Regions from separate parts of the Streptomyces sp. NPDC005262 genome, predicted to be linked through region 2. Evidence: riboswitches for the same ligand, from Rfam matches in the RefSeq annotation. Region 2 holds a riboswitch; each other region holds the start of a gene.

Region 1 (10,318 bases), on a different contig from region 2:
GGACGTGGACCCCACCCATACGACCAGTCCGCTTTCCTGGGCGCGCAGGTACGGGAGGGCTGCCCGGTTGACGCGCTGGGTGCCGAGCACATTGGTGTCGTAGACCGCCGCGAGCTCCTCGGGCGTGAACGCCTCGGCGGGGCCGGTGACCATATGTCCGGCGTTGTGAATGATCACGTCCAGCCGGCCGGCATCGGCGAGGACGGTGGCCACTGCGGCGTCCACCGACTCCTGGGACAGCACGTCGAGTTCGACCGTCCGCAGGTCCACCTGGTGCTCGGCGGCGTACGCCACCGCCTCGGCCACCCGTGCGGCGTTGCGTGTCGTGGTGTTGCGCATGGCCGCGAAGACGGTGTGGCCCTCGTCTGCCAGAGCGCGGGCAGACAGGGCACCGAAGCCGGATCCCGCGCCGGTGATGACGATGGTCTTGCTCATGACTCAGTCCTCGGTCTTTCGGTCGGTGAAGGAGAAGAAGAGAAGGAAGAGGTGACGCGGTCGTAGCGGCGGCAGTCTCCGGCCGCAGCGGGCGGGGTCAGACGATGCCGCCGTTGGCACGCACGACCTGACCGTTGACCCAGCGGGCGGGACCGGCGAGGAAGGCGACGACCTCCGCGATGTCCTGCGGAGTCCCGAGGCGCTCCAGCGGCGCCTGGCCGGCGAGCTTCTCGATGACCGCCTCGTCCTTGCCGTCGAGGAAGAGAGCGGTGGCGGTCGGCCCGGGGGCCACCGCGTTGACCGTGATGTCCCTGCCGCGCAGTTCGCGGGCCAGGATCAGGGTCATGGCCTCGACCGCGCCTTTGGTGGCGGCGTAGGCGCTGTAGCCGGGGAGGGCCAGCGAGAGCACGGAGCTGGAGAAGTTGATGATCGCTCCGCCGCCGCGCAGGCGGCGGGCCGCCTGCTGGTCGACGACGAAGGTGCCGCGGATGTTGGTGCGGTACATCCGGTCCAGCCCCGCCAGATCCATGTCGACGAGTGGTGCGAGCGTCATGACGCCCGCGGCGTGGACGACGACGTCGACTCCCCCGAAGGTCTCCTCCGCCGCATCGAAGAGCGCCGCCACAGCGGCCTCGTCGGCGACGTCCGCACGGTGGGTGATCGCCTCGCCACCTGCGGCGGCAATCGCCGCGACGGCGGCCTCGGCCTCGGTCCGGTTGCCCGCGTAGTTGATGACGACGGCGAATCCGTCGGCAGCCAGGCGCTCGGCGCTCTCCCGGCCGATGCCCCTGGATCCTCCCGTGACGACCGCGACCCGGCGTGCGGTGGTGGTGGTCTGCTCAGTCAAGGCGTTGCTCCCGCTCGAAGGGGTGCGGTGATGTCCGCTTCCGGTGGAGCAACGCTAACAGCATTTGAGTAGCGTCGCTACACTCTTTACGTAGCAACGTTAGGATCGTTGCTACCACGCTTCGGTCCGTCGAAATTCCGATGCGTCGAGGCTTGCCGCCGTGATAGTCCGACGAGTCATGGAAGCTCTTGAGACAACGCGGCTCGTGCTCCACCCTCTGACCCCGGTCGAGGCCGAGTACGTAGTGGAAGGCCGTCCCTGGCCGGACGCCCTATGGGCACCTGACTATCCCAACGACGGCGACAGGGCGGGCGCGAGGCACTTCCTGGAACACTGCGCGGACACCGGCAATCCCCACCCGTTCGGCGCGTACGAGATCCGCCTCCGGGAGGACGGGCACGCCATCGGCGGAGTCGGTTTCCACGGTGCCCCGGACGACCGGGGGCAGGTCACGATCGGCTACGGCCTGATACCGGCGATGCGCGGCAAGGGGTACGCCTCCGAGGCTCTGCGCGCGCTGCTGGAGTTCGCCCGGGCCGCGGGTGTCGCGTCGGTCAGGGGCGACGCCGACGTCGACAACGTCGCGTCCCAGCACGTCATGGCAGCGGCCGGTATGCGCTTCGTCGGGGAGGAAGACCTGCTGAGGCACTATCGGATCGACTGGGCGGCCGAACGCGGGGGCGGAGCGACGGCGACGGACGGAGCCGACGGGTACGCGCCTTCTCCCCAGGTCTCCGCCCGACGTCCATCATGACGCCGGGTACCCGGGCGTCTCGACCCCTCCCACGGCTGAACCCGCCAGGCGGCTCCTGGCGGGTTCGGTCGTAGTGGTGTTTCGGCCGGTCAGCCGGCAGCGGTGGCCGTGCGGGACGCGGTGCCGTCCCCCGCCGGGACCGGGTGCGGTGCCGGCACCAGCAGCCGTTCGGTCAGGTAGCCGAAGACCAGACCGAAAGTGGTCCAGAGCGTGGCCTGAACGGCGAGGGTGGCGAGGCGGAACTCCCAGAGCAGGCTTGCCGGGAAGTCCTTGCCGACCTCGTTGAACGAGGGCAGAAAGGCGTAGGCGAGCCCGATGACGAGGACGTAGGCGGCCGATGCGGCAATCGTCGCGTTCCAGTTGCCCAGGCGAGGAGCCAGCCGCTTGCCGAGGATGACGGCCGCAACGGCGAGCAGCACACTCAGAGCGACCATGAGGAAGAACATGGCGGTGCGTTGGCCGATCGTGTCGGGGTTGCCGACGGCCGGCGGGTTGGCCGGGTATTTGAGGAACGGCACGACATACACGGTCAGCAGGGCGCCGAACGCGATCAGTGCGGCCGTGGCCCGGGGGCCGAATGTGCCGATGCGGCCGAGGGCGTAGCAGAAGACGAGCGCGGCGATGCCGCCGATGGCCACGCCGAAGACGAGGACACCGGTGGCGAGGCCGGCCGTGGACTGCATGGCACGGCTGACGAGTTCCTCGCCGCCGCCGTGGTCGTGGCTGTGCGCCTCTTCGAGGGCGATCGCCGCGTCGACCCGCGACTCTCCGAGGAAGTAGGCGACGGCAAGTGCGAGCGCACCCGCGACGAGGCCCGCCAGCATGCCGCGGACCAGCAGGGCTCTGACAGATATGGAGTTCATGAGGGGTTCCCCTGGCTTGCGCGGTGGGTCAGTGGCAGGGGAAACCGAGCAGGTGGCGACCGTCGTGGACCCACTCGTGGACACCCTCGCCGGAGATGACCGCGGTGGCACCCTGCTCGGCACCGACGAAGTACAGCAGGACGAGCATGAGAATGCCGAAGAAGACCGCCCAAGGGGCAATGGCCTTCAGTGAGATGGGGGTGATGGCGGGTGATGCGACGGCGGCGGGGGCAGCAGTCTGTGCCATGGCAGAACCTCCTGGGGGAACACGCGTCCCGATCGTGGTGCCTGAGACGACAGTGCTGGGTCTGACTTCCCGTACGGATACGGGTTCACAGTGGCGCGACCGTGCCGGATTCTCACCGGACTTCCATCACACCGTCGTCATGTTCGTCGCGACCATACCGTCTGGGAGCACCCTGCCGCCATGGCACCATCTGCCCACCCCTCAGCCCTGGATGCCATGGTGTGCTTACTGAAGAGGCCACAGTTCAGGGAGTTGACGCGGGTGTTCACGGTACGGGTGATGTTGATCTCACCGGCGCTCAACGTGGCGCTGCGCGAGGCCCGCTTCGACGGTGACACCCCGCTCGACGCGTCCGGCGTCCGACGAGCGCGTGCGGTCGCGGCCGAGGTGCCTGCCGCCGACCACCGGGTGCACGGCTCGGACGAGCGTTGCACCGGGACCGCCGAGGCGTTGGGGCTTCGATCGAAGCCCGAACCCGCCCTTCGCCGCTGGGACTTGGGGCGCTGGCGCGGACAACGGCTGGCGGAGGTGAGCCGGGACGAGCCGGAGGCGGTGTCGAACTGGCTGTCCGACCCCTCGGCGGCCCCGCACGACGGTGAGTCGCTACTGGATCTGCATGCCCGGGTAGGCGGCTGGCTGGATTCACTGCATGGGGAGGGTGCCGATGACGGTAGCGTGCTCGCCGTGGTCGAACCCGCGGCGGTGCGGGCCGCGATCGTGCATGCGCTGGGCCTTCCGCCGCAGGCCTTCTGGCGGTTGGACGTCGCTCCGCTGACGCTGACCGAGCTCAGCGGTCGGTCCGGGCGCTGGAATCTGCGTTGCGGGCGGCCCCTGAGCCCCGGAACCGACGAGACCCCAGCTGCGCACGGACGGTAGCCGGGGCAGTCGTCTCCGTGAAAGCTCGCGGGATCACCTACGCCGCTCCACCATGGGTTCTCGCCTTTCCGCCCCGGTCGGAGGGCGGGCGCACGAGGCCCCCCACACACAAGGACCCGTTCCCCTCCGCGGCGGGCCCGGCCGCGGACCCTTCCGGCCAGGCAATGTGGACAAATCGTACGTAAGATGGCCAAGGCGATCGAGCCCACCTCCTCATGGGAAGGGCGACCGAGCATGACCGATCAAACGCAGGCGAGCCGGACCGAGACCACCCGCCCGTCCGAGTCCACGCACGGGGCGGGATCGGGCGAAAACCGCCGAGAAAGCCGTCGAACGGAACCCGGGGTACGGGGGCGCACCACGATCGCCGACGGCGTGGTGGCGAAGATCGCCGGGCTGGCGGCCCGGAGCGTGCCCGGAGTCCAGGGCATGGGCGGAGGATTCAGCCGCGGTATGGGGACCGTGCGGGAGCGAGTGCCCGGAGCGGGAGGTCGGTCCGTCACCGGCGGCGTCAAGGTCGAGGTCGGCGAGGTCCAGACCGCGGTCGACCTGTCGATCATCGTCGAGTACGGCTTCCCGATCGTCGAACTCGCGGGCGACATCCGGACCGAAGTGATCGCCGCCATCGAGCGGATGACCGGTCTGGAGGTCGTAGAGGTCAACATCACGGTGACCGACGTGAAGCTGCCCGACGAGGAGGAAGAGGAGCAGGAGCCGGAGAGGCGAGTCGTGTAGTGGTTCGCCGTACCGGGTCGCGCGAAATGGGTGACCATCGGCCGTGTCGTCGGCCTGAAACCTCGGCTGTTTCCCCAGGTCCATCGGATATCCGCCTGGTGCCGGGCCACTGAGGCAGCCGCACATGACGGGGGAAGCGCACATGACGGGGGATGGGGCTGCCCTCGATCGGAGGACCACATGTCCACGGGAATCATTGTCGCCATCGTCGTAGTGGTGGTAGTGCTCGTCGCCATCGCGGTGATTGTCCGGCTCGCCATTCGGCGGCGGCATCTGCAAGAACGTTTCGGACCCGAGTACGAGCGCGCTGTCGAGGCCGGTGACAGCCGCACGGCGGCGGAGCGTGATCTGCGCGACCGCGAGCAACGCCACGACGACCTCGATGTGAAGCCGCTGCCCTCGACTGCCCGTCAGCAGTACGCGCAGGAATGGAACAGCGTGCAGGAGCACTTCGTGGACCGTCCGCAGGAGGCGGTCGGTGAGGCGGACCAGCTGGTGACCCGGCTCATGCACGAACGTGGCTACCCGACCGAGGGCTACGAGCAGCAGGTGAAGGACCTGTCGGTCGCACACGGGCGCACGCTGGAGCATTACCGGGCCGCCCACGAAGTCAACGCACGAGCCGGCGGCCGGCAGACGACCACCGAGGAGCTGCGGGGCGCGATGGTGCACTACCGCGCGCTCTTCGACGACCTGCTCACCAACGGCGACAGGCCGGGGCAGCAACACGCTTGACCCGGCGCCGGCGTATACCGGCGGGCCACGGATCGAGAGCCCGTCGAAACCCAATCGGACGAGGTGAACAAGCATGCAGCGCGAACACAGTGGAGCAGGCGACCACAGCAGCGCGACCGACGCGGGACTCAGCACCGAGGATCTCGCCCGGCCTCGGGACGACCGAGACGCAGAACGTGGAACACCGCCGGCAGCGGCGGACGCTCCCTCGCCCACTGTGGACGCCGCTGAGGGCTCCCCGTCCCCGGAGCAGCCCGTGGCCGGTACACCGCACGCTTCGGCGCCGGAGCAGGACCAGGAGAACGAGCCGCTTCTCGGTCCCGAGGAAGCCGAGGTCTTCAAGTCCAAATGGCAGGCCGTCCAGACGGCCTTCGTAGACGATCCGCAGGATGCCGTCCGTACGGCCGACGCCTTGGTCGCCGAGGTCATGCAGACGCTGGCCCGGTCGTTCGCATCCCGCAAGGAAGGGCTCGAGAGCCAGTGGGGCCGGGGGGAGGAGGTCCTCACCGAGGATCTGCGCATAGCGCTTCAGCGCTACCGCTCGTTCTTCAACCGTCTGCTCAGCGCCTGATCGCGAAGAAGGTATCGGCAGGCGTGATCGGTTGCGGTCCGGGCCACGGTCTCCTGACCCTGGACGGCCGTGTGAGCGATGCAGTCGTCGGCCACGTGGAGAAGCACGCTCGCGCGCGTACTCGAAGGTGGCCCTGAAAGGTTGGGGGACGCAATGATCGTCCTCGGAGTCATTCTTCTCGTGATCGGGCTGGTGGCCGGCATTTCCATCTTGTGGACCATCGGCGTCGTCCTCGTGGTGATCGGCGCGATCCTGTGGATTCTCGGTGCTGTCGGCCACGGGATGGGCGGGCGGCGCCACTACTGGTGAGAACCGGGAGATGCTTCGCCCGACGAGCTCGCCGCCGCCCGTCCGCACCTCGGGACGCAGGTGCAACCTGCGGATACACGGGGGCGACGGATCCCGGGGGCGCTCGGTCACGTCGGGATCCGTTCCGCCGCCCGTCGGCTCACCGTCCCTGCTCAGCCGCGGTACGTCTCCAGCAGGCGCAGCCAGACCTCGCTGATCGTGGGGAAGGAAGGGACCGCGTGCCAAAGCCGGTCGATGGGGACCTCGCCCGCGACCGCGACGGTCGCCGAATGCAACAGCTCGCCGATGCCGGGCCCGACGAAGGTGACGCCGAGCAGGATCTCCCGGTCGAGGTCGACGACCATGCGGGCACGGCCCCGGTAACCGCTCGCGTAGAGGCCGGAGCCCGAGACCGCGGCAAGGTCGTAGTCCACGGCGCGTACACGATGGCCGGCCCGCTCCGCCCCGGCGAGGGTGAGACCGACGGACGCGGCTTCCGGGTCGGTGAAGACCACCTGGGGGACCGCCGCATGGTCGGCGGTCGCGGTGTGGGCGCCCCAACGCCCGGTCGCCGGCGGGGCGCCCTGGGCGCGGGCGGCGATCGCGGCACCCGCGATACGGGCCTGGTACTTGCCCTGATGGGTGAGGAGCGCCCGGTGATTGACGTCGCCTACGGCGTAGAGCCAGTTGCTGCCCTCCACACGGCAGCTGTCGTCGACCGGAAGCCAGGATCCGGGCTTCAGGGCCACCGTCTCCAGCCCGAGGTCGTCGGTGCGCGGGGCACGGCCGGTGGCGAAGAGGATCTCGTCGGCCTCGATGCGCTCGCCGTCGTCCAGTTCGACGGTGACGGGGCCATCCGGCGCTGTGCGGTCGACGGAGGTGGCCGAGACGCCAGTACGGATGTCGGCTCCGGCCTCGGTCAGCGACTCGGCGACCAGCTCACCGGCGAACGGCTCCATCTTCGGCAGCAGGCCCTTGCCACGGATCAGCATCGTGACCTGGGCCCCGAGCGCCTGATAGACGGTGGCCATCTCCACGCCGACGACCCCACCGCCGACGATCACCAGGCGGCCCGGAACCTCCTTCGCGGCGGTGGCCTCCCGGCTGGTCCAGGGGCGGGCATCGGCGACTCCGGGCAGGTCGGGAATCACCGCGCTGCTGCCGGTGCAGACGGCGACGGCGTGCCGCGCGGTCAGCCGGTGTTCGGTGCCGTCGGGAGCGGTGACGGAGACCTGCTTCGTACCGGCCAGACGGCCCTGGCCCCGGTAGAGATCCGCACCGACGCCCTCCAGCCAGGCGACCTGCCCGTCGTCGTGCCAGTCCGAGACGTACCAGTCACGGTGGGCGAGGATCGCGGCAGTGTCCAGCGGGCCTTGTACGGCGTCGCTGAGGCCGGGGACCCTGCGCGCGTCGGCACGGGCGACGACCGGGCGCAGCAGGGCCTTGCTGGGAATACAGGCCCAGTAGGAGCATTCGCCGCCGACCAGCTCCACCTCGACGACCGCCGTACTCAGCCCGGCCGCGCGGGTGCGGTCCGCCACGTTCTCCCCCACCGGCCCCGCACCGATCACCACGACGTCGTATTCGGCGTTCTTCACCGCATCAGCATCTGTCATGGGGACAGTCTGGTGGGGGGTGTGGGCTGCGGCCACATGGGCAGGCGGAATAGCGCAAAGGAAGTCACCGTTGTCCCGTAGAGGTCCGAACGGGCACAGGAAGAGGTACAGAAGCATGAGCACCGTTGAGCTCACCAAAGAAAACTTCGATCAGGTCGTCAGCGAGAACGAGTTCATCCTGATCGACTTCTGGGCTTCCTGGTGCGGCCCGTGCCGGCAGTTCGCGCCGGTCTACGACGCGGCGTCCGAGCGCCACGACGACCTGGTCTTCGCCAAGGTCGATACGGAGGCGCAGCAGGAGCTGGCGGCGGCCTTCGAGATCCAGTCCATTCCGACGCTGATGATCGTCCGGGACAATGTGGCGGTGTTCGCCCAGCCCGGGGCGCTGCCGGAGGCTGCGCTGGAGGACGTCATCGGACAGGCCCGGAAGCTGGACATGGACGAGGTGCGCAAGTCCATCGAGAACCAGCAGAAGGAGCAGCAGCAGTAGTCTGCGCGCCCGAACTGCGGGTGGAGGAGGGCCCGGCCGATGGCCGGGCCCTCCTGGCGTTGCGGAGGCGGACAGGACCTAGAAGGGGTGGCCGGCCGGTTCGTGGCGCACGGTCGTCCAGCGCAGCTCGGTGAAGGCCTCCAGGTTGGCCCCGCCGCCGAACCGTGCGCCGGTGCCGGACGCGGCGATGCCGCCGAAGGGCGCGACCGCCTCGTCGTTCACCGTCTGGTCGTTGATGTGGACGATGCCGGTCGGGATCCGGTCCGCGAGTTCCAGGCCGAGCGTGGTGTCACGGGTGACGATGCCGAGGGAGAGTCCGTACGGGCTGTCGGCGGCCAGCGCCGCGGCCTCGTCCAGGGTCTCGAAGGACCGCACGGGGGCCACCGGGCCGAAGACCTCCTCCGCGTAGGCGGGCGTACGGTCGTCGACGTCGGTGAGGACGGTGGGGCGGTAGAACAGGTCGCGGTGGGTACCACCGGCCGCGAGCCTCGCGCCACCTGCGGTGCTCGACTCGACCAGTCGGTGGATCTTGCCGAGCTGGCCGCGGTCGATGATCGGGCCCAGGTGGACCTGCTCACGGTGCGGGTCGCCGACCGCCAGCGCGTCCGCCTTGGCGACGAGCCGTTCGACGTACTCGTCGAGCAGCGAAGCGTGTACGAGGTGCCGGCCGGTGGTCATGCAGATCTGGCCCTGATGGAAGAACGAGCCCCAACTGGCCTGGGCCACCGCGCCCTCCAGGTCGGCGTCCTCCAGGACGACGAGGGCAGAGTTGCCACCGAGCTCCAGGTGGGCTCGCTTGAGGAGCCGTCCGGCAGCTTCGCCGACGGCGCGGCCCGCCGCGGTGGAGCCGGTGAAGGAGATGACCGGCACGCGGGGGTCGGCGACCAGTGCCTGTCCGGCTTCCGCGCCGCCGGGCAGGACGTGCAGCAGGCGTTCGTCGAGTCCGGCCTCGGCGAACACCGCCGCCAGCGCGAGTCCGCCGCAGACGGCGGTGCGCGGGTCGGGCTTGAGGAGGACCGCGTTGCCCAGGGCGAGTGCGGGGGCGACGGACCGGATGGAGAGGATCAGCGGCGCGTTGAACGGGGCGATCACGCCGACGACGCCGACCGGGACGCGCCGGGTGTAGGAGAGACGCTCGTCCTCGCTGGGCAGTACCTCACCGGTCGGCCGGGATGCGAGCGCGGCGGCCTCGTAGCACTCCTGGGCGGCGACGTGGAGCTCGAAGTCGGCCTTGCCGGGGATCGAGCCCGACTCCCGCACGATCCATTCGCGCAGTTCGTCGGCGTGCGCGGTGAACAGGTCGCCGGCCCGGCGCAGGACCGCGGCACGGACGAAGTGCGGGGTGCGGGACCATGCGGCCTGGGCGGCGGCCGCGGACCGGGCGGCCACGGCGATGTCCTCGGGCGCGGCGAGGGTGACTCGTCCGAGCACCTCGCCGGTGGCCGGCTCGACGACGTCCGACTCACCTCCCGCGAGCGTGCGGGACTGCCAGGCCTTGGGGTCGAGCAGGGACATGAAGACTCTCCAGTCGATCGGTTCGAGGGGTGGTCCCATGCGGTGGGGCGCCGGGGTACGGCCGCGGCTTCGCGGGACGACGCGATCCGGCGCAACCGTGCGAGCCGCGTCCGGCGATCGAACGTGACCTCGCTCGGTTGAACGTGCAACATCGTAGCCACGCGGCACCCACCGACAAGGGAATTGATCGAACTGCTGCTCCCTTTTGCACCCGACGTTCCGTGCTGCTGTCACGCAGCGAGGGAACCCTCCCAACTCTCCATCGGCAGAAGAAAGTTTCCTGCGTCCCGGCTCAGCCCCCTCGGGTCTGCCGCTCCGAGACCCTGACCGAGAGGCCGTAGTCCAG
Region 2 (10,318 bases):
AAACAGATACGAAACCACCAACGGTCACACCTATGAGGGTGGTCATCGCCCTCTGTCTCATCGCGCCGTTCGTGGCGATGCTCTGGGTGGGTTCGTACGCGAAGGTGGACCCGGCCTTCATCGGCATTCCGTTCTTCTACTGGTACCAGATGCTCTGGGTCCTGATCTCCACCGCGCTCACGATGGTCGCGTACAAGCTGTGGCAGCGTGACCAGCGCTCCCGCAAGGGGGGTGCTTCCGCATGAAGGACGGCGTGAACGGCGTCGCGCTCGGCGTCTTCATCTTCTTCTTCCTGGCCGTCACGGTCATCGGTTTCATGGCCGCGCGCTGGCGCAAGGCCGAGAACGAGGCCAGCCTCGACGAATGGGGGCTGGGCGGACGGTCGTTCGGCACCTGGGTCACCTGGTTCCTGCTCGGCGGCGACCTGTACACCGCGTACACCTTCGTCGCCGTCCCTGCCGCGATCTACGCGGCGGGCGCGGCGGGCTTCTTCGCGGTCCCCTACACCATCCTCGTGTACCCGCTGATCTTCACCTTCCTGCCGCGGCTGTGGTCGGTGTCGCACAAGCACGGGTACGTCACCACCTCGGACTTCGTCCGCGGCCGCTTCGGATCGAAGGGGCTCTCGCTGGCGGTCGCCGTCACCGGCATCCTCGCCACGATGCCGTACATCGCGCTCCAGCTCGTCGGTATCCAGGCGGTGCTGGACGTGATGGGGGTCGGCGGCGGCGAGACCACGCACTGGTTCGTCAAGGACCTGCCGCTGCTGATCGCGTTCGCGGTGCTCGCCGCGTACACGTACTCCTCCGGGCTGCGGGCCCCCGCGCTGATCGCGTTCGTCAAGGACGGCCTGATCTACCTGGTCATCGCGGTGGCGATCATCTACATCCCGATCAAGCTGGGCGGTTTCGACGACATCTTCGCCAAGGCCGGCGAGGCGTTCTCGCAGAAGAACCCGGCAACCGGCGCCCCACGCGGAGCGCTCGCACCGGGCGAGGCGGGCCAATGGGGCTACGCCACTCTGGCCCTGGGTTCGGCGCTCGCGCTCTTCATGTACCCGCACTCGATCACGGCGACGCTCTCCAGCCGCAGCCGTGACGTGATCCGGCGCAACACCACGATCCTGCCGCTGTACTCGCTGATGCTGGGCCTGCTGGCGCTGCTCGGCTTCATGGCGATCGCCGCCGGGGTCAAGGTGCAGAACGGGCAGCTGGCGATCCCGCAGCTGTTCGAGAACATGTTCCCCGACTGGTTCGCCGGGGTGGCGTTCGCCGCGATCGGTATCGGCGCACTGGTGCCCGCCGCGATCATGTCGATCGCCGCCGCCAACCTCTTCACCCGGAACATCTACAAGGACTTCCTGAAGCCCGACGCGACGCCGGCCCAGGAGACGAAGGTCTCCAAGCTGGTGTCGCTGCTGGTGAAGGTCGGTGCGCTCGTCTTCGTCCTCACGATGGACAAGACGGTCGCGATCAACTTCCAGCTCCTGGGCGGGATCTGGATCCTGCAGACGTTCCCGGCACTGGTCGGCGGCCTGTTCACCCGGTGGTTCCACCGCTGGGCGCTGCTCGCCGGCTGGGCGGTCGGCATGCTCTACGGCACGCTCGCCGCGTACGGTGTGGCGAGCCCGACCCAGGCGCACTTCGGCGGCTCATCGAAGGAGATCCCGGGGATCGGCGAGATCGGCTACATCGGCCTGACCGCGTTCGTGCTGAACGTGGTGGTGACGGTGGTGCTGACGTTCGTCCTGAACGCGGTGAAGGCCCCGGCCGGAATCGACGAGACGTCACCGGCCGACTACACGGCGGACGCGGGCGACCCGGGCGTGAAGGTCGAACTCCCGTTGGCCAGGCCTGAGCCGGCCTCCTCCCCCGACACGAGCCCGTCGACCAACTAGGCCTGCACGCCGGTCGAAAATGTGGCCCGGCCGGCGACGGAGGAAAGATCCGTCGCCGGCCGGGCCACACAGGTTTCTGACAGGGGCGGCACCCTGGCCCACCGGGGGCAGCTGCCCCCGGGGCCCCGCCCCCGTACGGCACACTGCCGCCATGGACATAGCGATCAGGCCCGTCGACCCCACCGAACACCACCTCCTCGGCGAGATCACCGCGTACGCGTACCTCGACGAAGGCCTGCTCGACCTCGGTGCCGACGACCCGTATCTCGGGCAACTCCGCGACGTGCCGCGCCGTGCCGCCGAGGCCGACGTGCTCGTCGCGGTCGGCGCCGACGGCCGGGTACTGGGCGGCGTGACATACGCACCGCCCGGCAACCCGTGGGCCGACATCGCCGGCCCCGGCGAGGCCGAATTCCGGATGCTCGCCGTCGCGCGGGAGGCGCGTGGCCTCGGGGCGGGCGAGGCGCTCGTACGGGCCTGTATCGACCGCGCACGGGGTACCGACGGCGTCGTGAGGCTCGTCCTGTCGACGCAGTCGACCATGCTCGCCGCCCACCGGATCTACGGGCGCCTGGGCTTCGTACGGACTCCGGAGCGCGACTGGTATCCCGTTCCAGGTCTCCAGCTGCTCACTTACAGCCTCACCCTGTGAACCCCGAACGACACAACATGTGGGGGCTGCCTCAACGGGCGGCCCCCACATGTATGCTCGTGCTCGCTGTCGCCGCAGGGAAATCCGGTGGGAATCCGGAACTGTCCCGCAACGGTGTGATCGGTGTACTTTTGCGCACCCTGTAAGTCCGAGGACCTGCCGACAGCGCGTCCGGCTCGACCGATCCGGACGCCCAGACGTCCGGGCCTCGCGGATGGGCCGGTGGACGCCGCACGGAGTGCTGTCCCCTTTCCCGGGCACGCCTCTGCCCGGCTGCCCCCGCTCCCCGCCCGGCCCCGAGCCGAGCGAGGGAGAGCACCACATGACCATCGCGCCAGCCGATCCGGCTTCAGTCGCCGAGTCCACGGGAACCACGAACGACGGGCCCGGGACCGCACTGCTGCGGACCCTGACCGACCTCACCGTCGATCTGCCCGACACCGACCCCGGTCGCGTCGCCGCCGCCGCACTGCGCGGCCGCAACGCCCGGTCGGACGAAGCAGAGCTCCGTTCGCTGGCCACCGAGGCCGCCGCGGGTCTGATCTCCGAGGACCCCGCGTACTCCCGGCTCGCCGCCCGCCTCCTCACCCGCACCATCGCGGACGAGGCGGCCGGTCAGGGCGCGGTGTCCTTCTCCGCCTCGGTCGCCGTCGGCCACCACGAGGGTCTGATCGCGGACCGCACGGCCGCGTTCGTCGCGCTCCACGCGGCCCGGCTCGACGCGCTGGTCGAGCAGTCGCTCGCCGACGGCGCCGACGACCGGTTCGGCTACTTCGGGCTGCGGACGCTGCACAGCCGCTATCTGCTGCGCCACCCGCACACCCGTCAGGTCATCGAGACGCCCCAGCACTTCATGCTGCGGGTCGCGGCCGGTCTCGCCGAGAACGACTCGGCGCGCGCACTGGACGAGGTCGCCTCGCTGTACGGCCTGATGAGCCGCCTCGACTACCTCCCTTCCTCCCCCACGCTCTTCAACTCCGGCACCCGGCACCCGCAGATGTCCTCCTGCTATCTGCTGGACTCGCCGCTGGACGAGCTCGACTCGATCTACGACCGCTACCACCAGGTGGCACGGCTCTCCAAGCACGCGGGCGGCATCGGCCTCTCGTACTCCCGGATCCGCGCCCGCGGTTCACTGATCCGCGGCACCAACGGGCACTCCAACGGCATCGTGCCGTTCCTCAAGACACTCGACGCCTCGGTCGCCGCGGTGAACCAGGGCGGCCGCCGCAAGGGCGCCGCCGCCGTCTACCTGGAGACGTGGCACGCGGACATCGAGGAGTTCCTGGAGCTGCGCGACAACACGGGTGAGGACCAGCGGCGTACGCACAACCTCAACCTGGCGCACTGGATCCCGGACGAGTTCATGCGCCGCGTCGACACGGACGGCGACTGGTCGCTGTTCTCGCCCGCCGACGTGCCCGAGCTGGTCGATCTGTGGGGCGACGAGTTCGACGCCGCGTACCGGGCCGCCGAGGCCAAGGGCCTGGCCCGCAAGTCGATGCCCGCGCGTGAGCTGTACGGCCGGATGATGCGGACCCTCGCGCAGACCGGCCAGGGCTGGATGACCTTCAAGGACGCCTCCAACCGGACCGCGAACCAGACCGCCGAGCCGGGCCGCGTCGTCCACTCGTCGAACCTGTGCACCGAGATCCTCGAAGTCACCGACGACGGCGAGACGGCCGTCTGCAACCTCGGTTCGGTCAATCTCGGGGCGTTCGTGGCCGACGGTGAGATCGACTGGGAGCGGCTGGACTCCACCGTCCGTACCGCCGTGACCTTCCTCGACCGGGTCGTCGACATCAACTTCTACCCGACCGAGCAGGCCGGCCGGTCCAACGCCCGCTGGCGCCCGGTGGGTCTGGGCGCGATGGGGCTCCAGGACGTCTTCTTCCGGCTGCGGCTGCCGTTCGACTCCCCAGAGGCCCGCGCGCTCTCCACGAAGATCTCCGAGCGGATCATGCTCGCCGCGTACGAGGCGTCCTGCGACCTCGCCGAGCGGTCCGGTCCGCTGCCCGCCTGGTCCGAGACGCGCGCCGCCCGCGGTGTGCTGCACCCCGACCACTACACCACCGAGCTGACCTGGCCGGAGCGCTGGGACGCGCTGCGCGCCCGGATCGCGAAGACCGGTATGCGCAACTCGCTGCTGCTGGCCATCGCGCCGACGGCCACGATCGCCTCGATCGCCGGGGTGTACGAGTGCATCGAACCGCAGGTCTCCAACCTCTTCAAGCGCGAGACGCTCAGCGGTGAGTTCCTCCAGGTCAACGCGTATCTGGTGGACGAGCTGAAGAAGCTCGGCGTGTGGGACGCGCGGACCCGTGAGGCGCTGCGCGAGGCGAGCGGCTCGGTGCAGGGGTTCGCCTGGATCCCGGAGGACGTGAGGGCGTTGTACCGCACGGCGTGGGAGATCCCGCAGCGCGGACTGATCGACATGGCGGCGGCGCGTACGCCGTTCCTCGACCAGAGCCAGTCGCTGAACCTGTTCCTGGAGACGCCGACGATCGGCAAGCTCTCCTCGATGTACGCGTACGCCTGGAAGCAGGGGCTGAAGACGACGTACTACCTGCGCTCGCGCCCGGCGACCCGGATCGCCCGCGCGGCATCCGGCCAGGCCGCGGCCGCCGCCCCCATTCCCGTGCAGCAGGCAGCGGCTCCCGACGCGGACGCGATCGCCTGCTCCCTCGAAAACCCTGAGTCCTGCGAGGCCTGCCAGTAATGAGCACCACCGAGAAGAACCTGCTCGACCCGGGCTTCGAACTGACCCTGCGGCCCATGCGCTACCCGGACTTCTACGAGCGCTACCGCGATGCGATCAAGAACACCTGGACGGTCGAGGAGGTCGACCTCCACTCCGACGTGGCCGACCTCGCCAAGCTGTCCCCCGGCGAGCAGCACATGATCGGCCGGCTCGTCGCATTCTTCGCGACCGGCGACTCGATCGTGTCGAACAACCTCGTCCTGACGCTGTACAAGCACATCAACTCCCCCGAGGCGCGGCTGTATCTGTCGCGGCAGCTCTTCGAGGAGGCCGTGCACGTCCAGTTCTATCTGACTCTGCTCGACACGTATCTGCCCGACCCGGACGACCGCGCGGCAGCGTTCGACGCGGTCGAGGAGATCCCGTCCATCCGCGAGAAGGCGCAGTTCTGCTTCAAGTGGATGGACTCGGTGGAGAAGATCGAGCGGCTGGAGACGAAGGCCGACCGCCGTCGCTTCCTGCTCAACCTCATCTGCTTCGCGGCGTGCATCGAGGGGCTGTTCTTCTACGGCGCGTTCGCGTACGTCTACTGGTTCCGCTCGCGCGGCCTGCTGCACGGTCTCGCCACGGGGACCAACTGGGTCTTCCGTGACGAAACGATGCACATGAACTTCGCGTTCGAGGTCGTGGACACCGTCCGCAAGGAGGAGCCGGACCTCTTCGACGACGAACTCCAGCAGCAGGTCACCGACATGCTGAAGGAGGCCGTCGACGCGGAGCTGCAGTTCGGCCGGGACCTGTGCGGCGACGGACTGCCCGGCATGAACACCGAGTCGATGCGCGAGTACCTGCAGTGCGTGGCCGACCAGCGGCTCGCCCGGCTCGGCTTCCCGACGGTCTACGGCTCCGAGAACCCGTTCTCGTTCATGGAGTTGCAGGGTGTTCAGGAGCTGACGAACTTCTTCGAGCGCCGCCCGTCGGCGTACCAGGTGGCGGTGGAGGGCTCGGTCGCCTTCGACGACGACTTCTAGACCCTGGCCCCCACCCTGGGGTACGGGCGCCGCGTGGCCGTGACCGGCTGCGCGGCGCCTGCCGTTTCCGGGGGCTCCGCCCGCCGTTCGTGCTCTGCGGCGCGCAGCTCACGGTCGATCCGGCGCTCCCGCGCGAGCCCGATGAGCGCGGGCAGCAGGACGAGAGCGAAAAGTACCACTACGGCCAGGAAGTTCATGAATGTGTTCATGCCTCTACTGTCGTCCGCGCGGCCATATTTCGGCAGTGGCAGGACTGCCACACAGCATCGAATTGCTGCCACACTGACGGCATGCTGAAGAATGTCGCCGCTCTCCTGCTCGACGAGGTCCACCCCTTCGAACTCGGCGTGCTGTGCGAGGTGTTCGGCCTCGACCGCAGCGACGAGGGTCTGCCGGTCCACGATTTCGCGGTGGTCTCCGCGGAAGGCCCGGTGCTGCAGACCCATGCCGGATTCACCATCAGCACACCGCACGGACTCGACCGGCTGGAGGAGGCCGACCTCGTCGCCGTACCGGCCGGCAGCCACTTCATGGACCGGGAGTACCCCGAGGAGGTCCTGGACGCACTGCGCCGCGCGGTGGACCGCGGCGCGCGCGTGCTGAGCGTCTGCTCCGGTGCGTACGTCCTCGGCGCGGCCGGACTGCTGGACGGCCGTCGCTGCACCACCCACTGGCGCCACGCCGCCGAGCTGGCCCGCCGCTTCCCGCGAGCCGTCGTCGAGCCGGACGTGCTGTACGTGGACGAGGGGCCGGTCATCACCTCGGCGGGCACCGCCGCCGGGATCGATGCCTGTCTGCACCTGGTCCGTCAGGCCCACGGCCCCGATGTCGCCAACGCCATCGCCCGCCGCATGGTGGTGCCGCCGCACCGGGACGGCGGCCAGGCGCAGTACATCAAGCGCCCGCTGCCCCGCACCGCGTGCGACACGGTCGGCGGGACGCTCGCCTGGATGGAGCGTCATCTCGATCAGGAGATGACCGTCGAGCAGCTCGCCGCGCAGGCGCACATGTCACCGCGCACCTTCGCGCGCCGCTTCCAGCAGGAGACGGGCACCACCCCGTACCGCTGGCTGCTACGACAACGAGTCCTGCTGGCACAGCACTTGCTGGAGACCTCCGATGAAACGATGGATGCGATCGCAAGCTGGACCGGTTTCGGGAACGCCGCCGCGTTGCGCCATCAGTTCGTCAAGTCCCTCGGAACCACTCCGAATTCATACCGTCGCACGTTCCGTGGCCCGATGTCCGTCTCCGACGCCGCCTGATCCACATCGGGCCTGACCTCCGACCATTCGTCCAACCATTTTCCGCATCAGTCCATGGACCACGGACCCCACCACCCGCAAGGGTCGGGCGCATGGACATGCGGATGGCAAGACGAAGGACCATCGGAGCCGTGGTGACGGCGCTCGCCGCCGCGCTGCTGCCCTGGCAGAGCGCGGCGGCCGAGGGCGGCTCGGCCGCCGCTCCCCCGCCCGAGGTGCTGCCCGCGCTCCGCGAATGGCAAGGCGGTCAAGGCGAGTTCACGCTCACCGATCGTGCCAGGATCGTGCTGGACGGGGTGCGGGACAGTCGTACGGCCGCAGACGCAGGCCGATTCGCCGGCGAACTGAACGGCAAGGCGTCGGTGTCGCGGAGCCGCGCGGCCCACTCCGGGGACATCGTCCTGCGCCAGGACCCCTCCGAGAAGGGCGCGTTGGGCGCGGAAGGTTACCGGCTCACGGTCGGCTCCCGCATCACTGTCACCGCCGCGACCCCCACCGGCGTGTTCTACGGCACCCGCACCGTTCTCCAGCTGCTGAACGACGACGGCCGTGCCGCGCGTGGTTCGGCCACCGATGTACCCGCGTACCGCGAGCGCGGAGTGGGGGTCTGCGCCTGCTACATCAACATATCGACACAGTGGTTCGAGCGGCTGATGAAGGACATGGCGTCGCAGAAGCTCAACCAGCTCTGGATCGAGGCCAAGGTCAGGAGCGACACCGACCCGGCGTCGGCGTTCTGGGGCTACTACACCAAGCCGCAGGTCCGCACGCTGGTCGCGATGGCCAGGAAATACCACATCGAGCTCGTGCCGGAGATCAACTCCCCCGGCCACATGGACACCTACCTGGAGAACCACCCGGAGCTCCAGCTCAAGGACCGGAACGGCGTCGCCTCCCCGCCCCGGCTCGACATCTCCCGACCCGAGGCGCTGGCGTACTACACCTCGATGGTCGACGAGGCGCTGAAGGTCTGGGACAGCCGCTACTGGCACATGGGCGCCGACGAGTACATGATCGGCTCCTCCTACCCGGACTACCCCCAGCTGCAGGCCGCGGCACGCACGAAGTTCGGTGCGTCGGCCACCCCCGACGATCTCTTCACCGACTTCATCAACCAGGTCAACGCGCATGTGAAGGCGGACGGCAGGTCGCTGCGGATCTGGAACGACGGGCTCGTCGGCAAGAACGCCGTCGTCCCGCTGGACCGTGACATCACCGTCGAGCACTGGCTGGGCGGCGGCTCCATCCAGCAGCCGTCCTCACTGCTCGCCGAGGGCCCCCCGGTCATGAACTCCGCCTACTCCCTCTACCTGGTGCGCGGCGGCTTCACGATGCAGACCCAGAAGCTGTACGAGAGCGACTGGACGCCGTTGAGCTTCGAGGGTCAGACGCTGCCCCAGGGAGCGGCGAACCTCACCGGCGCGAAGATCAGCCTGTGGCCGGACAGTGCGGCGGCCGAGACGGAGAACGAGGTGGAGGCGAAGGTCTTCATGCCGCTGCGCTTCGTGGCGCAGGCAACCTGGGGCGGCCCGAAGCCAAGCCCGACGTACGCCGGTTTCGAGGCGCTCGCCCGGAAGATCGGTCACGCGCCGGGCTGGGAGAACACCGACCGCACACCGCTCGCCGACGGTACCTACCGGCTGACCACGGGCGCGAAGGCGCTGGCCCCGGCGGCGGACGCGGGCGTGTCCCTGGTCAAGGACAGCGCGGCCTCCTGGGCGCTGACGGCGACCGCCGACGGGTACTACACGGTGCGGTCCACGGAGAACGGTCAGTGCCTGGACGCGGTGCGCGGCAAGAAGTATCTGGGCGCGCCGCTGGAGGTGGGGGCGGAGCTGTCGCTCGCGAACTGCTCGACGACGGCACGTACGCAGCGCTGGCAGCTGGACACCGGGGCGGGTGCGCTGACGCTGCGCAACGCGATCTCGCAGCTGCATCTGACCGAGCGGGCGTCGGACGGCGCCGCGGTGCAGACGACGGGAGCGACCCGGCTGACGGCGCGCGCCGCCTGACGAGGTCCGGCTGAAGGCACCGTCCGCCCGATGCGACCCGGCTGACGGTGCAACCCACCCGACGCCGCACCGAACGGGGCCCCGCCCGCCGGATCATCCGATCGCCGGCGCGTGGGGCCCTTCCACGTCTATGACCGGATACCGCAGTTGGGCCCCGACCGGACCGGGCCTGCCCTGCGGATTCCGGAACGTCAGTCGTTCGGCACGGTCTCGTAGCGCGGCGTGTTCTCCGCCATCTGCTTCAGCGCGTCCTTGCGGTCGCGCTTCGAGAGCCGGTCGATGTACAGGTACCCGTACAGGTGGTCCGTCTCGTGCTGAAGGCAGCGCGCGAAGTAACCGTCGCCGCGGACCTTGATCGGATTTCCCTTGGCGTCCTGTCCGCGCACCACCGCGTAGTCCGGGCGGGCCAGCGAGGCGTACGCCGTCGGGACCGAGAGGCAGCCCTCGTTGGAGTCGTCGAGGACACGTTCCTCGGGCGGCAGCTCGTCCAGCACCGGGTTGCAGACGACGCCCACGTGCCGCACACCGTCGTCGTCCGGGCAGTCGTAGACGAAGACCTTGAGGTCCACGCCGATCTGGTTGGCGGCCAGGCCCACGCCCTCAGCCGTCCTCTGGCTGGCGAACATGTCGTCGATCAGCTGGGCCAGCTCGTCGCCGAACTCGGTGACGTCCTGGCACTCCTTGTGGAGCACCGGGTTGCCCACGACCGTGATCGGCCGAGAGGTGCCACGCTCTCGGTACGCCGCCTCACGCGCCTCAC
Region 3 (10,318 bases), on a different contig from region 2:
CTGCTCCGTGTGGGGAGATATCACCTCGATGACGTCCTGGCCGAGCGGATCGACCAACTCCCCGCCGATGAACAGTTTTCCGTGTTCGACAAGCTCGGTCATGGCTGCTGCCTCCCGCGACCCGGCACGTACCGACTCCGCACCTGACTCCATACCTGACTCTGTGTCAGAACTGATACCAGTTCCAGTTCCAGGAGTCCACGGATCCGACGGTGATCGACCTCGGACGAAATAGTCGACCGGGGCCACTACTGGAACGAGTTCTCGTTACAGTGGATGCGGCGCAGCACAGCCGCATGCCGGGACGAGAGATGGGGACCTCATGACACAGGTGACCGAGCACGGCGGCGGCGTGTGGTCCATCAAGGTCCCCATCCCGGACAACCCGCTCGGCCACACCCTGGTACACGTCCTCGACACCGGCCGCGGCCCGGTCCTGATCGACACCGGCTGGGACGACCCGGAGGCCTGGGACACCCTGGTCGCGGGCCTCACCGCGATCGGAGCCGGCATCACCGACATCCATGGCGTGGTCATCACCCACCACCACCCCGACCACCACGGCCTCTCCGGCCAGGTCCGCGAATCATCCGGGGCCTGGATCGCGATGCACGCCGCGGACACCGCGATCGTGCGCCGCACCCGCGAGTCCGAACCGGGCACCTGGCTGGCCTACCTGGCGGCGAAACTCACCGCGGTCGGCGCCCCCGAGGACCACCTCGCCCCACTGCACGCCGCCCGCGCCACCGGCCGGATGCGCACCCTGCCCGGCCTGCGCGCCGCCCTCCCGGACCGCGAGATCGTCCCCGGCGAACTGCTCGACCTGGCGGGCCGCCGCCTCCGGGCGGTCTGGACGCCGGGCCACACCCCCGGCCACGTCTGCCTGCATCTGGAGGAGGACCATCCGGCGAACCTGCCCGGCCGCGGCCGGCTCTTCTCCGGCGACCATCTGCTGCCCGGGATCAGCCCGCACATCGGGCTGTACGAGGACCCGGACGATGCGACGGCCGCCGACCCACTGGGCGACTATCTCGACTCGCTGGAGCGCATCGGCCGGCTGGGGGTCGCCGAGGTGCTGCCCGCCCACCAGCACGCGTTCCCGGACGCGGCCCGGCGCGTACAGGAACTCCTCGACCACCACGAGGAGCGGCTGACCGGCCTGCTCGCGCTGCTCGCCACCCCGTTGACACCGTGGCAGCTGGCCGAGCGGATGGAGTGGAACCGGCCGTGGGAACAGATCCCGCACGGCTCACGGAACATCGCGGTCTCCGAGGCCGAGGCCCACGTCCGCCGACTGGTGAAGCTGGGGCGCGCGGAGGCGATGACGGGGAGCGATCCGGTGACGTACATCGCGGTGTGAAGGGTTCGCGGACCAGCGGTCCCGGCCCTCCGACGGCCTGACCGTCACGGCAGCGGACCGATGGTTCGACGTCCGCCCCTCCCGCACCGAGCCGCTCCTGCGCCTGGACGTCGAAGCCCGGGCCGAGTTCACCATGGCCATGGTTCGCGATGAGGCGCCGGCGGTCACCAGGGGCTGACCTCCTCTTCCCACGACTCCGTCCGGCCCGATCCCATGGGTGACGTACGTCGCTGTTCCGGGCGCCCCTCCGCCCGAAGCGGCGGGCTACGCCCCGGTAGAGTGTCGGAGTCGTCATCATGCCCGTTCAGGGGGAAGCCGGTGCGAATCCGGCACTGACCACGCAACCGTGAGCCGCTGACACAGCGGTGAGTCGGAATGCCCTGTCCGCGGTCGTGACCGGCTCGCGTCACCGGAACCCCGGTGACCGGCACCGTCGAGGCATACGGGGCCGGAGCCTGGTGCCTGAGTGTGCCTGTGCCCGGTTCCTACCGCAGGAGAGGCCCAGCCCACCATGACCGTTCGCCGCACCGCAGCAACGCTCGCCGCCACCGCCACCGTGCTCTGTGCGGCCGCTGCCCCGGCCGCGGTGGCGGCGCCGTCTCCGTCGCCCACCCCGTCCGTCGCGCTGCCGTCCGGGCTGTACGGCACCAAGGACCCGACGTACGACGGGGTCTGGAGGCAGTCGCTGGCCTTCATCGCCCAGCGGCTCGAGGGGGTCACCCCCGCGGCCACGTCCGTCGACTGGCTGGTCGCCCAGCAGTGCGACAGCGGCGCCTACGCCTCGTACCGCGCGGATGCCGACAAGCCGTGCGACGCGAAGACCATGACGGACACCAACGCCACCGCCGCCGCGGTCCAGGCGCTCGCCGAGGTCGGCGGCCACGGCGATGCCGCCGACAACGGGGTCGCCTGGCTGAAGTCCGTTCAGAACGAGGACGGTGGCTGGGGTTACAACCCGGGCTCGCCGAGCGACGCCAACTCCACCTCGATCGTGATCGGCGCCCTGGCCAAGCGGGGCGAGCGGCTCGGCGATGTGACGACCAAGGGTGGCAGGACGCCGTACGACGCGCTGCTCGCGCTGGCGATCCCGTGCGGCGGCAAGGACGGCGGCGCGTTCGCGTACCAGCCCGACAAGGCCGGCAAGCTCGTCGCCAACGCGGACGCCACCGCGGCCGGTGTGCTCGGTTCCATGGGCAAGGGGCTGGCCGCCTGGAACAATTCCGCGTCCGAGGACAAGGCGCCCACCTGCCACAAGGGCGCCGTCGTCAAGCCCGAGCAGGCCGCCCAGAACGGCGCCCACTATCTCGCGGGTGCCCTCGCGAAGACCGGCCACCTGAACCAGCCGCCGATGCCGGGCGCCACCGACACCACCGAGCAGCCCGACTTCGGCAACACCGCGGACGCGGTCGTCGCCCTGGCCGCCGCGGGCCACCAGGACAAGGCGGCCGACGCGCTCGGCTGGCTGAAGAAGAACGCCGCGCCCTGGGCGGCCGAGAACGGCCCCGCCGCCTACGCCCAGTTGATCGTGGCCGCCCACACGACCGGCGCCGATGCCCGCGACTTCGGCGGTGTCGACCTGGTCGAGCGGCTGAGCGCGACCGGACCGAAGCCGGCCGCCGTCCACACACCCTCTCCGGCCAGCAGCGACTACGCGGCACAGGACGGCACCAGCGACGACGCCGGCCTCGGCGTGTGGTGGCTCGTCGGTATCGGTCTCGCCGCCGGTGCCGGTGTCGGCTTCCTCATCAGCAACCGCCGGAAGACCCCGCAGCTGTGAACCGAGCGGGGAATCGATCCGGGTGGCCGGCAGCGGGCGCCCTGCTGCTCGTTCTGGGCGCCGTCCTGACCGTGCTCGGCGCGGGCACCGCCCACGCGGCCGGCTACCGCTACTGGTCGTTCTGGGAAGGCAAGGGGACGGGCTGGGCGTATGCCACCCAGGGCCCGTCTCTGGTCCGGCCCGACGACGGTACGGTGCAGGGCTTCCGGTTCTCGGTGAGCGAGGACTCCCAGGACTCGGCGAAGCCGCGCCGCGCCCCCGACTTCGCGGCGATCTGTGCCGACACCCCCGCCAAGGACGGCACCAAGCGGGTCGCGCTCGTCATCGACCCCGGCACGGCCGCGGACGCACCTGACGGGGAGACGCCGCCCGCGCCGCGTACCGCATGCGCACAGGTCGCCGAGGACGCGAGCGCCGCGGAGGCCCTCGCCTCGGTGGCCAGGCCGCTGCGCTACAGCAGCGAGGCGCTGCTCTGCGCGATCTCCGGCTATCCGGCCTCGGGCTGCGGTGAGCAGGTCTCCGGCACCGGCCGCGCCGACGGTACGTCGCAGGCGCCGGCGAGCCCGTCCACCTCGGCCCACCCGGGGAGCGGCCGCGGCGGACCGTCCGCCGGGGTGCTCGCCGGTGTCGCCGCCGTCCTTCTGCTCGGCGTCGCCGCGGTCGTGCAGGCCCGCCGCCGCCGCGGATGACCGTCTCCGCCGGCCCGGCCCGGCCGAGCCGTGCCCTGCGCGCCCCCGCGGCGACCCGCAGCAACGCCCTGCCCGCCGGGGCCTGGTGGCTGTGGGCGCTCGGGCTGGCCACCGCCGCCTCCCGGACCAGCAATCCACTGCTGCTCGGGCTGCTGGTGGGGGTGGCCGGTTACGTCGTGGCGGCACGCCGGACCGATGCGCCGTGGGCCCGTTCATACGGGGCGTTCATCAGGATCGGGCTCTTCGTCGTCGGCGTGCGGCTGCTCTTCTCCGTCTTTCTCGGCTCGCCGATCCCCGGTACTCACCCGGTGTTCGCCCTCCCCGAAGTCCCGCTGCCCGACTGGGCGCAGGGCGTCAGGATCGGCGGACGGGTCACCGCCGAACAGCTGCTCTTCGCGCTGTACGACGGGGCGAAGCTGGCCACCCTGCTGATCTGCATCGGCGCGGCGAACTCACTCGCCAACCCGGCCCGGCTGCTGAAGTCGCTGCCGGGCGCACTGTACGAGGCGGGCGTCGCGGTCGTCGTCGCGATGACGTTCGCACCGAACATGGTTGCCGATGTGGTGCGACTGCGCACCGCACGGCGGTTGCGGGGCCGCCCCGCCGGTGGCATCAAGGCCGTCCTGCAGATCGGACTGCCGGTGCTGGAGGGTGCGCTGGAGCGGTCGGTGGCGGTGGCGGCGTCGATGGACGCGCGCGGATACGGGCGTACGGCCCAGGTGCCGCGCGCCGTCCGGCACACCACGAACGTCCTCACGCTCGGCGGGCTGCTGGGGGTCTGCGCCGGCACGTACGGTCTGCTGGCCTCGCAGGGTGCGGTCTACGGGCTGCCGCTGCTGTTCGCCGGGCTCGTCGCCGCGATGGCCGGGCTCCGGCTCGGCGGTGCCCGCTCGGTCCGCACCCGCTACCGGCCCGACCGGTGGGGGGCGAGGGCCTGGCTGGTGGCCGGGTCGGGTGCGGTGGTCGCGGCGGCGATGATCTGGGCGGGCAGTGCCGACACGGAGGCGCTGCACCCCGGAGTCGTACCGCTGTCGGCTCCGGTGTTCCCGCTGTGGCCCGCGGCGGCGGTGCTGATCGGGCTGTTGCCCGCGGTGGTGGCGCCCGCGCCGCCCGTCATGACCGTCGCGAACTCCGAGGAGAGCCAGTGATCCGGTTCGAGCAGGTCTCGGTGCAGTACGAGGGGGCGGCACACCCGACCCTGTCCGGGGTCGATCTGACCGTCCCCGAGGGCGAGTTGGTGCTGCTCGTCGGCCCGTCGGGGGTCGGAAAGTCGACCCTGCTGGGCGCCGTCTCCGGTCTCGTACCGCACTTCACGGGCGGCACGCTGCGCGGCAGGGTGATGGTGGACGGCCGTGACACCCGTACCCACAAGCCGCGCGAACTCGCCGATCTGGTCGGCACGGTGGGGCAGGACCCGCTCTCCCACTTCGTCACCGACACCGTCGAGGACGAGCTGGCGTACGGCATGGAGTCGCTGGGACTCGCCCCCGACGTGATGCGTCGGCGCGTCGAGGAGACCCTCGACCTGCTGGGCCTCGCCGGGCTGCGCGACCGGCCGATCGCCACGCTCTCCGGCGGCCAGCAGCAGCGGGTCGCGATCGGCTCGGTGCTGACCCCGCACCCCAAGGTCCTGGTCCTCGACGAACCGACGTCCGCACTGGACCCGGCGGCGGCCGAGGAGGTCCTCGCGGTGCTCCAGCGGCTGGTGCACGATCTGGGTACGACGGTCCTGATGGCGGAGCACCGCCTGGAACGCGTCGTCCAGTACGCGGACCAGGTCGTCCTGCTGCCGTCACCGGGTGCCGCACCGGTGATGGGCGCCCCCGCCGACATCATGGCGGTCTCCGCGGTCCACCCGCCGGTGGTGGCCCTGGGCCGGCTGGCGGGCTGGGAGCCGCTGCCGCTGTCGGTACGCGACGCACGGCGCCGCGCGACGGATCTGCGGGAGCGGCTGGCCTCGGCCGAACCGCCGCCGCCCGCTCCGTCGGCGCACGCCGCCCCGGCGCCGCTGCCCGCGGCCGCTCCCGTACGCCGCGGTCTGTTCGGCCGCCGGCGTGCGCCCGCTCCCCGATCCGCTCCTGAAGCTGTGACGGAAGCGACCACCCGGGTCGAGGGCCTGGGGGTGCGGCGCGGGCGTGTCGAGGCGCTGCGCCGCGTGACGCTCTCCGTCGCACCGGGCGAGACCGTCGCCCTGATGGGCCGCAACGGCGCGGGCAAGTCCACGCTGCTCGCCGCACTCGTCGGCCTGGTCGGGCCCACGACCGGCACCGTCCTCGTCGGCGGTCTGGCCCCACACCGCTCGCATCCGCGCGACATGGTCCGCCGGGTCGGACTCGTACCGCAGGAACCGCGCGATCTGCTGTACGCGGACACGGTCGCCGCCGAGTGCGCGGCGGCCGACGCCGACGCGGGCGCGGCGGCGGGCAGCTGCCGGGCCCTGGTCTCCGAGCTGCTGCCCGACGTTCCGGACGACACCCACCCCCGCGATCTCTCCGAGGGGCAGCGTCTCGCCCTGGCGCTGGCCGTCGTGCTGACCGCACGGCCCCCGCTCCTGCTGCTGGACGAGCCGACCCGCGGTCTGGACTACGCGGCGAAGGCCCGGCTGATACGTGTGCTGCGCGGTCTGGCGGCCCAGGGCCATGCGATCGTCCTGGCCACGCACGACGTGGAGCTGGCCGCCGAGCTGGCCCACCGGGTGGTGATCCTCGCGGACGGGGAGATCGTCGCGGACGGGCCGACCCGGCAGGTGGTGGTCTCGTCGCCGGCGTTCGCGCCGCAGACCGCGAAGATACTCGCCCCGCAGGAGTGGCTGACCGTGACGCAGGTGCGCGGGGCGCTGGAGGCAGGCGCATGAGCGACCGCCGAAGCCGTCCCGTACGACTGGGCCCCCGTGCGATCGCCGCACTCCTCCTCGTCAGCGCGATCGGCGTCGTCTCCATCGGCTGGCCCCTGCTCGCGGACGCGGACTCCGGTCTCGCCCACTCCCAGGACGCACCGTGGCTGTTCGCCGCACTGCTTCCGCTCCTGGTCGGTGTGGTCGTCGCCACCATCGCGGACTCCGGCCTGGACGCGAAGGCGGTGGCGATGCTGGGCGTGCTCGCCGCGGTCGGTGCCGCGCTGCGTCCGCTCGGCGCCGGCACGGCGGGCCTGGAGCCGATGTTCTTCCTGATGGTGCTGAGCGGCCGGGTGCTCGGCCCCGGTTTCGGCTTCGTGCTCGGTTCGGTGACGATGTTCGCGTCAGCCCTGCTCACCGGCGGGGTGGGCCCATGGATGCCGTTCCAGATGCTGTCGATGGGCTGGTTCACGATGGGCGCCGGTCTGCTGCCGGCCCCGGACCGGCTGCGCGGGCGCGCCGAGCTGCTGATGCTGGCGGCGTACGGCGGTGTGGCGGCGTTCGCGTACGGCACGGTGATGAACCTGTACGGCTGGACGATCGTGCCGGGCCTCGGCTCGGGCATCTCGTTCCACCCCGGTGATCCGCTGCCCGAGAATCTGGTCCGTTTCTTCGCGTACTGCCTGGCCACCTCACTGGGCTGGGACCTGGGCCGGGCGGTGCTGACCATGGCACTGACCCTCACCATCGGCTCCACGCTGCTGAAGGCGCTGCGACGGGCCACGCGCCGGGCGTCCTTCGAGGTCCAGGTCACATTCGACGGTCCCGAAGGCGTGAAGGCGCCCACAGGACCTTAGCCCTCCACTACCGGGAGTAGTAGCTGTTACGGCCGCACATGGACCCCACTCCACCCCCTCCGACCTGCTATGGAACGTTTCGGGGCGGTTCGGGACTTCTGGGCCGTGATGCTAGGTAAGGCCGTATCGGGGGTCATTGCCACGGTTGAACGCCGCGGCTAAGACTGGTCACGTCGCCGAGCACCGCAAGCGTTCTCCGGAACGGAACGCGGTCAACGAGCACCGGCCCCCGCACTGTTGGGCTCGGTCCGCGACTCCCCCGTCCCCAACGGTTAGGTTCCCCTGTGTCGTTCGTCCGTAACATCCTCGCCCAGCCCCGCACCGCTCGCCGCAAGGCCGTCGTCGCCGGCGCCGCCGCGGTCCTCGGCGCCACCGGTCTGGGCCTCGGCGTCACCCCGGCCATGGCCGCGCCGGCGTCCGCCGCCACCGGAGTACAGGGCACGGCGCGAGCGATGATCGGCAACGAGGCGCAGTTCCAGTGCTTCAGCAACATCGTGTCGCACGAGAGCGGCTGGAACCCCAGCGCCACCAACGCCTCTTCGGGCGCCTACGGGCTGGTCCAGGCACTGCCGGGCTCGAAGATGGCCTCGGCCGGCGCCGACTGGAAGACCAACCCCACGACCCAGATCAAGTGGGGCATGGACTACATGAACTCCCGCTACGGCAGCCCGTGCGCCGCCTGGACGTTCTGGCAGGCCAACCACTGGTACTGAGCCGGTGGCAAGCAGCTCCACACGAAGGCCCCGACCGGGTTCCGGTCGGGGCCTTCGGCCTGCCGGACGGCGTGCACCCCGGCCGCGGCGCACCTGTCCACACCCGGCCTGGGGTCGCCCTCAGAGCCGCTGGATGATCGTTCCGGTGGCCAGCGCTCCGCCCGCACACATGGTGATGAGCGCGAACTCCTTGTCCCTGCGCTCCAGTTCGTGCAGTGCCGTGGTGATCAGCCGGGCCCCGGTGGCGCCCACCGGGTGGCCGAGTGCGATGGCCCCACCGTTGACGTTGACCTTCTCCAGATCCTGATCGAAGACCTGCGCCCAGCTCAGCACCACTGACGCGAAAGCCTCGTTGATCTCGACGAGGTCGATGTCCCTCAGCGACATCCCGGCCTTGCCCAGCACCGCACGGGTCGCGTCGACCGGGCCGTCGAGATGGAAGTGCGGGTCGGAGCCGACCAGTGCCTGGGCGACGATGCGGGCACGCGGCTTGAGCTTGAGCGCCCGCGCCATCCGCTTGGACGCCCACATGATCGCGCAGGCACCGTCGGAGATCTGCGAGGAGTTGCCCGCGGTATGGATGGCGGTGGGCATGACCGGCTTGAGCCGGGCGAGCCCCTCCATGGTGGTGTCCCGCAGCCCTTCGTCGCGGTCGACGAGGCGCCACATGCCCTGCCCCGCCGCCTGCTCCTCCTCGGTGGTCGGCACCTGGACCGCGTACGTCTCCCGTTTGAAGCGCTCCTCGGCCCAGGCCACGGCTGCCCGCTCCTGCGAGATCAGCCCGAGCGAGTCGACGTTCTCCCGCGTGAGGCCCCGTTTGCGGGCGATGCGTTCGGCGGCCTCGAACTGGTTGGGCAGGTCGACGTTCCACTCGTCCGGCCAGGGCTTCCCGGGGCCGTGCTTGGAGCCGCTGCCCAGCGGTACGCGCGACATGGCCTCGACACCGCAGCTGATACCGACGTCGATGACTCCGGCGGCGACCATGTTGGCGACCATGTGGGAAGCCTGCTGCGAGGAGCCGCACTGACAGTCCACGGTGGTGGCGGCGGTCTCGTACGGGAGTCCCACGGTGAGCCAGGCGTTGCGCGCCGGGTTCATGGACTGTTCACCGGCATGGGTGACCGTACCGCCGACGATCTGTTCGACGCAGTCGGCATGGATGCCGGTGCGGCCGAGGAGTTCACGGTAGGTCTCGCCCAGCAGATAGGCGGGGTGCAGATTGGCGAGCGCGCCTCCGCGCTTGCCGATGGGGGTGCGTACGGCTTCGACGATGACGGGTTCCGCGGCCATGAGCTCGTCCTCTCCTCGCACTTCCGCAGGGGCGTCCCGGCGCCCGCGGAAGGAACTAGTACGCGTTCTAGTTCTGCAAGCAGTCTTATGAGGCTTACCCCCGGTACGCAAGAGCCGTGCACGCACCTTGCACCCACTTCCTGCCTGGCACACCCAGTCTTCACGCAACAGATCCGGCCATGGCTCTTGCGAGTTGTAGAACTCGTTACTACCTTTCCGGCAACTTCTGATGGGCCGTCAGACATGGCTCGGGCGGCCCTCGGACCGACCTGGAGTTGCCGATGCCCTGCCCTCATCTGCCCGAAGGGTTCGACTTCACCGACCCCGACCTGCTCCAAGCCCGTATCCCGTACCCGGAGTTCGCCCGGATGCGGGAGACCGCCCCGGTCTGGTGGTGCACCCAGCCGGCCGGCATCTCCGGATTCGACGACGAGGGCTACTGGGTGGTCACCCGGCACGCGGACGTCAAGTACGTCTCCACACACCCTGAACTGTTCTCGTCCCACACCAACACGGCAGTCATCCGCTTCAACGAGTCGATCAGCCGCGACCAGATCGATGTCCAGAAGCTGATCATGCTGAACATGGACCCGCCCGAGCACACCCGGGTCCGCCAGATCGTCCAGCGCGGCTTCACTCCCCGTGCGATCCGGTCCCTGGAGCAGACCCTTCGCAGCCGCGCCCGCTCGATCGTCGAGACCGCGCTCGCCTCCGCCGACGACGACGGCTCCTTCGACTTCGTCACCAATATCGCCGTCGAACTGCCGCTCCAGGCCATCGCCGAGCTTATCGGCGTACC

The links. Region 2 has a riboswitch for cobalamin ahead of ACFYP5_RS01320 (ribonucleoside-diphosphate reductase subunit alpha). Riboswitches for the same ligand answer to the same signal wherever they lie in the genome.
Region 1: linked by a shared signal. The riboswitch ahead of ACFYP5_RS11780 (CbtB domain-containing protein) and the one ahead of ACFYP5_RS01320 (ribonucleoside-diphosphate reductase subunit alpha) in region 2 are both predicted to bind cobalamin.
Region 3: linked by a shared signal. The riboswitch ahead of ACFYP5_RS08115 (prenyltransferase/squalene oxidase repeat-containing protein) and the one ahead of ACFYP5_RS01320 (ribonucleoside-diphosphate reductase subunit alpha) in region 2 are both predicted to bind cobalamin.

Annotation. Positions count from the first base shown of each region.
Region 1 is NZ_JBIAKK010000003.1:407,740-418,057, forward strand. It holds gene ACFYP5_RS11760 (SDR family oxidoreductase) at 1-435, opposite strand, end outside; gene ACFYP5_RS11765 (SDR family oxidoreductase) at 533-1,282, opposite strand; gene ACFYP5_RS11770 (GNAT family N-acetyltransferase) at 1,488-2,036, shown strand; gene ACFYP5_RS11775 (CbtA family protein) at 2,126-2,899, opposite strand; gene ACFYP5_RS11780 (CbtB domain-containing protein) at 2,928-3,146, opposite strand; adenosylcobalamin (AdoCbl) riboswitch at 3,150-3,298, opposite strand; gene ACFYP5_RS11785 (histidine phosphatase family protein) at 3,426-4,022, shown strand; gene ACFYP5_RS11790 (Asp23/Gls24 family envelope stress response protein) at 4,257-4,757, shown strand; gene ACFYP5_RS11795 (hypothetical protein) at 4,938-5,492, shown strand; gene ACFYP5_RS11800 (hypothetical protein) at 5,749-6,063, shown strand; gene ACFYP5_RS11805 (DUF6131 family protein) at 6,217-6,372, shown strand; gene ACFYP5_RS11810 (dihydrolipoyl dehydrogenase family protein) at 6,525-7,967, opposite strand; gene trxA (thioredoxin) at 8,083-8,457, shown strand; gene ACFYP5_RS11820 (aldehyde dehydrogenase family protein) at 8,536-9,972, opposite strand; gene ACFYP5_RS11825 (hypothetical protein) at 10,265-10,318, opposite strand, start outside.
Region 2 is NZ_JBIAKK010000001.1:310,406-320,723, forward strand. It holds gene ACFYP5_RS01305 (DUF3311 domain-containing protein) at 1-245, shown strand, start outside; gene mctP (monocarboxylate uptake permease MctP) at 242-1,897, shown strand; gene ACFYP5_RS01315 (GNAT family N-acetyltransferase) at 2,049-2,549, shown strand; cobalamin riboswitch at 2,590-2,728, shown strand; gene ACFYP5_RS01320 (ribonucleoside-diphosphate reductase subunit alpha) at 2,872-5,268, shown strand; gene ACFYP5_RS01325 (ribonucleotide-diphosphate reductase subunit beta) at 5,268-6,281, shown strand; gene ACFYP5_RS01330 (hypothetical protein) at 6,278-6,490, opposite strand; gene ACFYP5_RS01335 (GlxA family transcriptional regulator) at 6,572-7,546, shown strand; gene ACFYP5_RS01340 (family 20 glycosylhydrolase) at 7,645-9,558, shown strand; gene def (peptide deformylase) at 9,750-10,318, opposite strand, start outside.
Region 3 is NZ_JBIAKK010000002.1:649,056-659,373, forward strand. It holds gene ACFYP5_RS08100 (aldehyde dehydrogenase) at 1-102, opposite strand, end outside; gene ACFYP5_RS08105 (MBL fold metallo-hydrolase) at 323-1,360, shown strand; partial or broken gene manB (phosphomannomutase/phosphoglucomutase) at 1,392-1,538, shown strand; cobalamin riboswitch at 1,629-1,762, shown strand; gene ACFYP5_RS08115 (prenyltransferase/squalene oxidase repeat-containing protein) at 1,872-3,137, shown strand; gene ACFYP5_RS08120 (SCO2322 family protein) at 3,134-3,826, shown strand; gene ACFYP5_RS08125 (energy-coupling factor transporter transmembrane component T) at 3,823-4,974, shown strand; gene ACFYP5_RS08130 (ABC transporter ATP-binding protein) at 4,971-6,680, shown strand; gene ACFYP5_RS08135 (ECF transporter S component) at 6,677-7,516, shown strand; gene ACFYP5_RS08140 (transglycosylase SLT domain-containing protein) at 7,801-8,229, shown strand; gene ACFYP5_RS08145 (steroid 3-ketoacyl-CoA thiolase) at 8,350-9,519, opposite strand; gene ACFYP5_RS08150 (cytochrome P450) at 9,801-10,318, shown strand, end outside.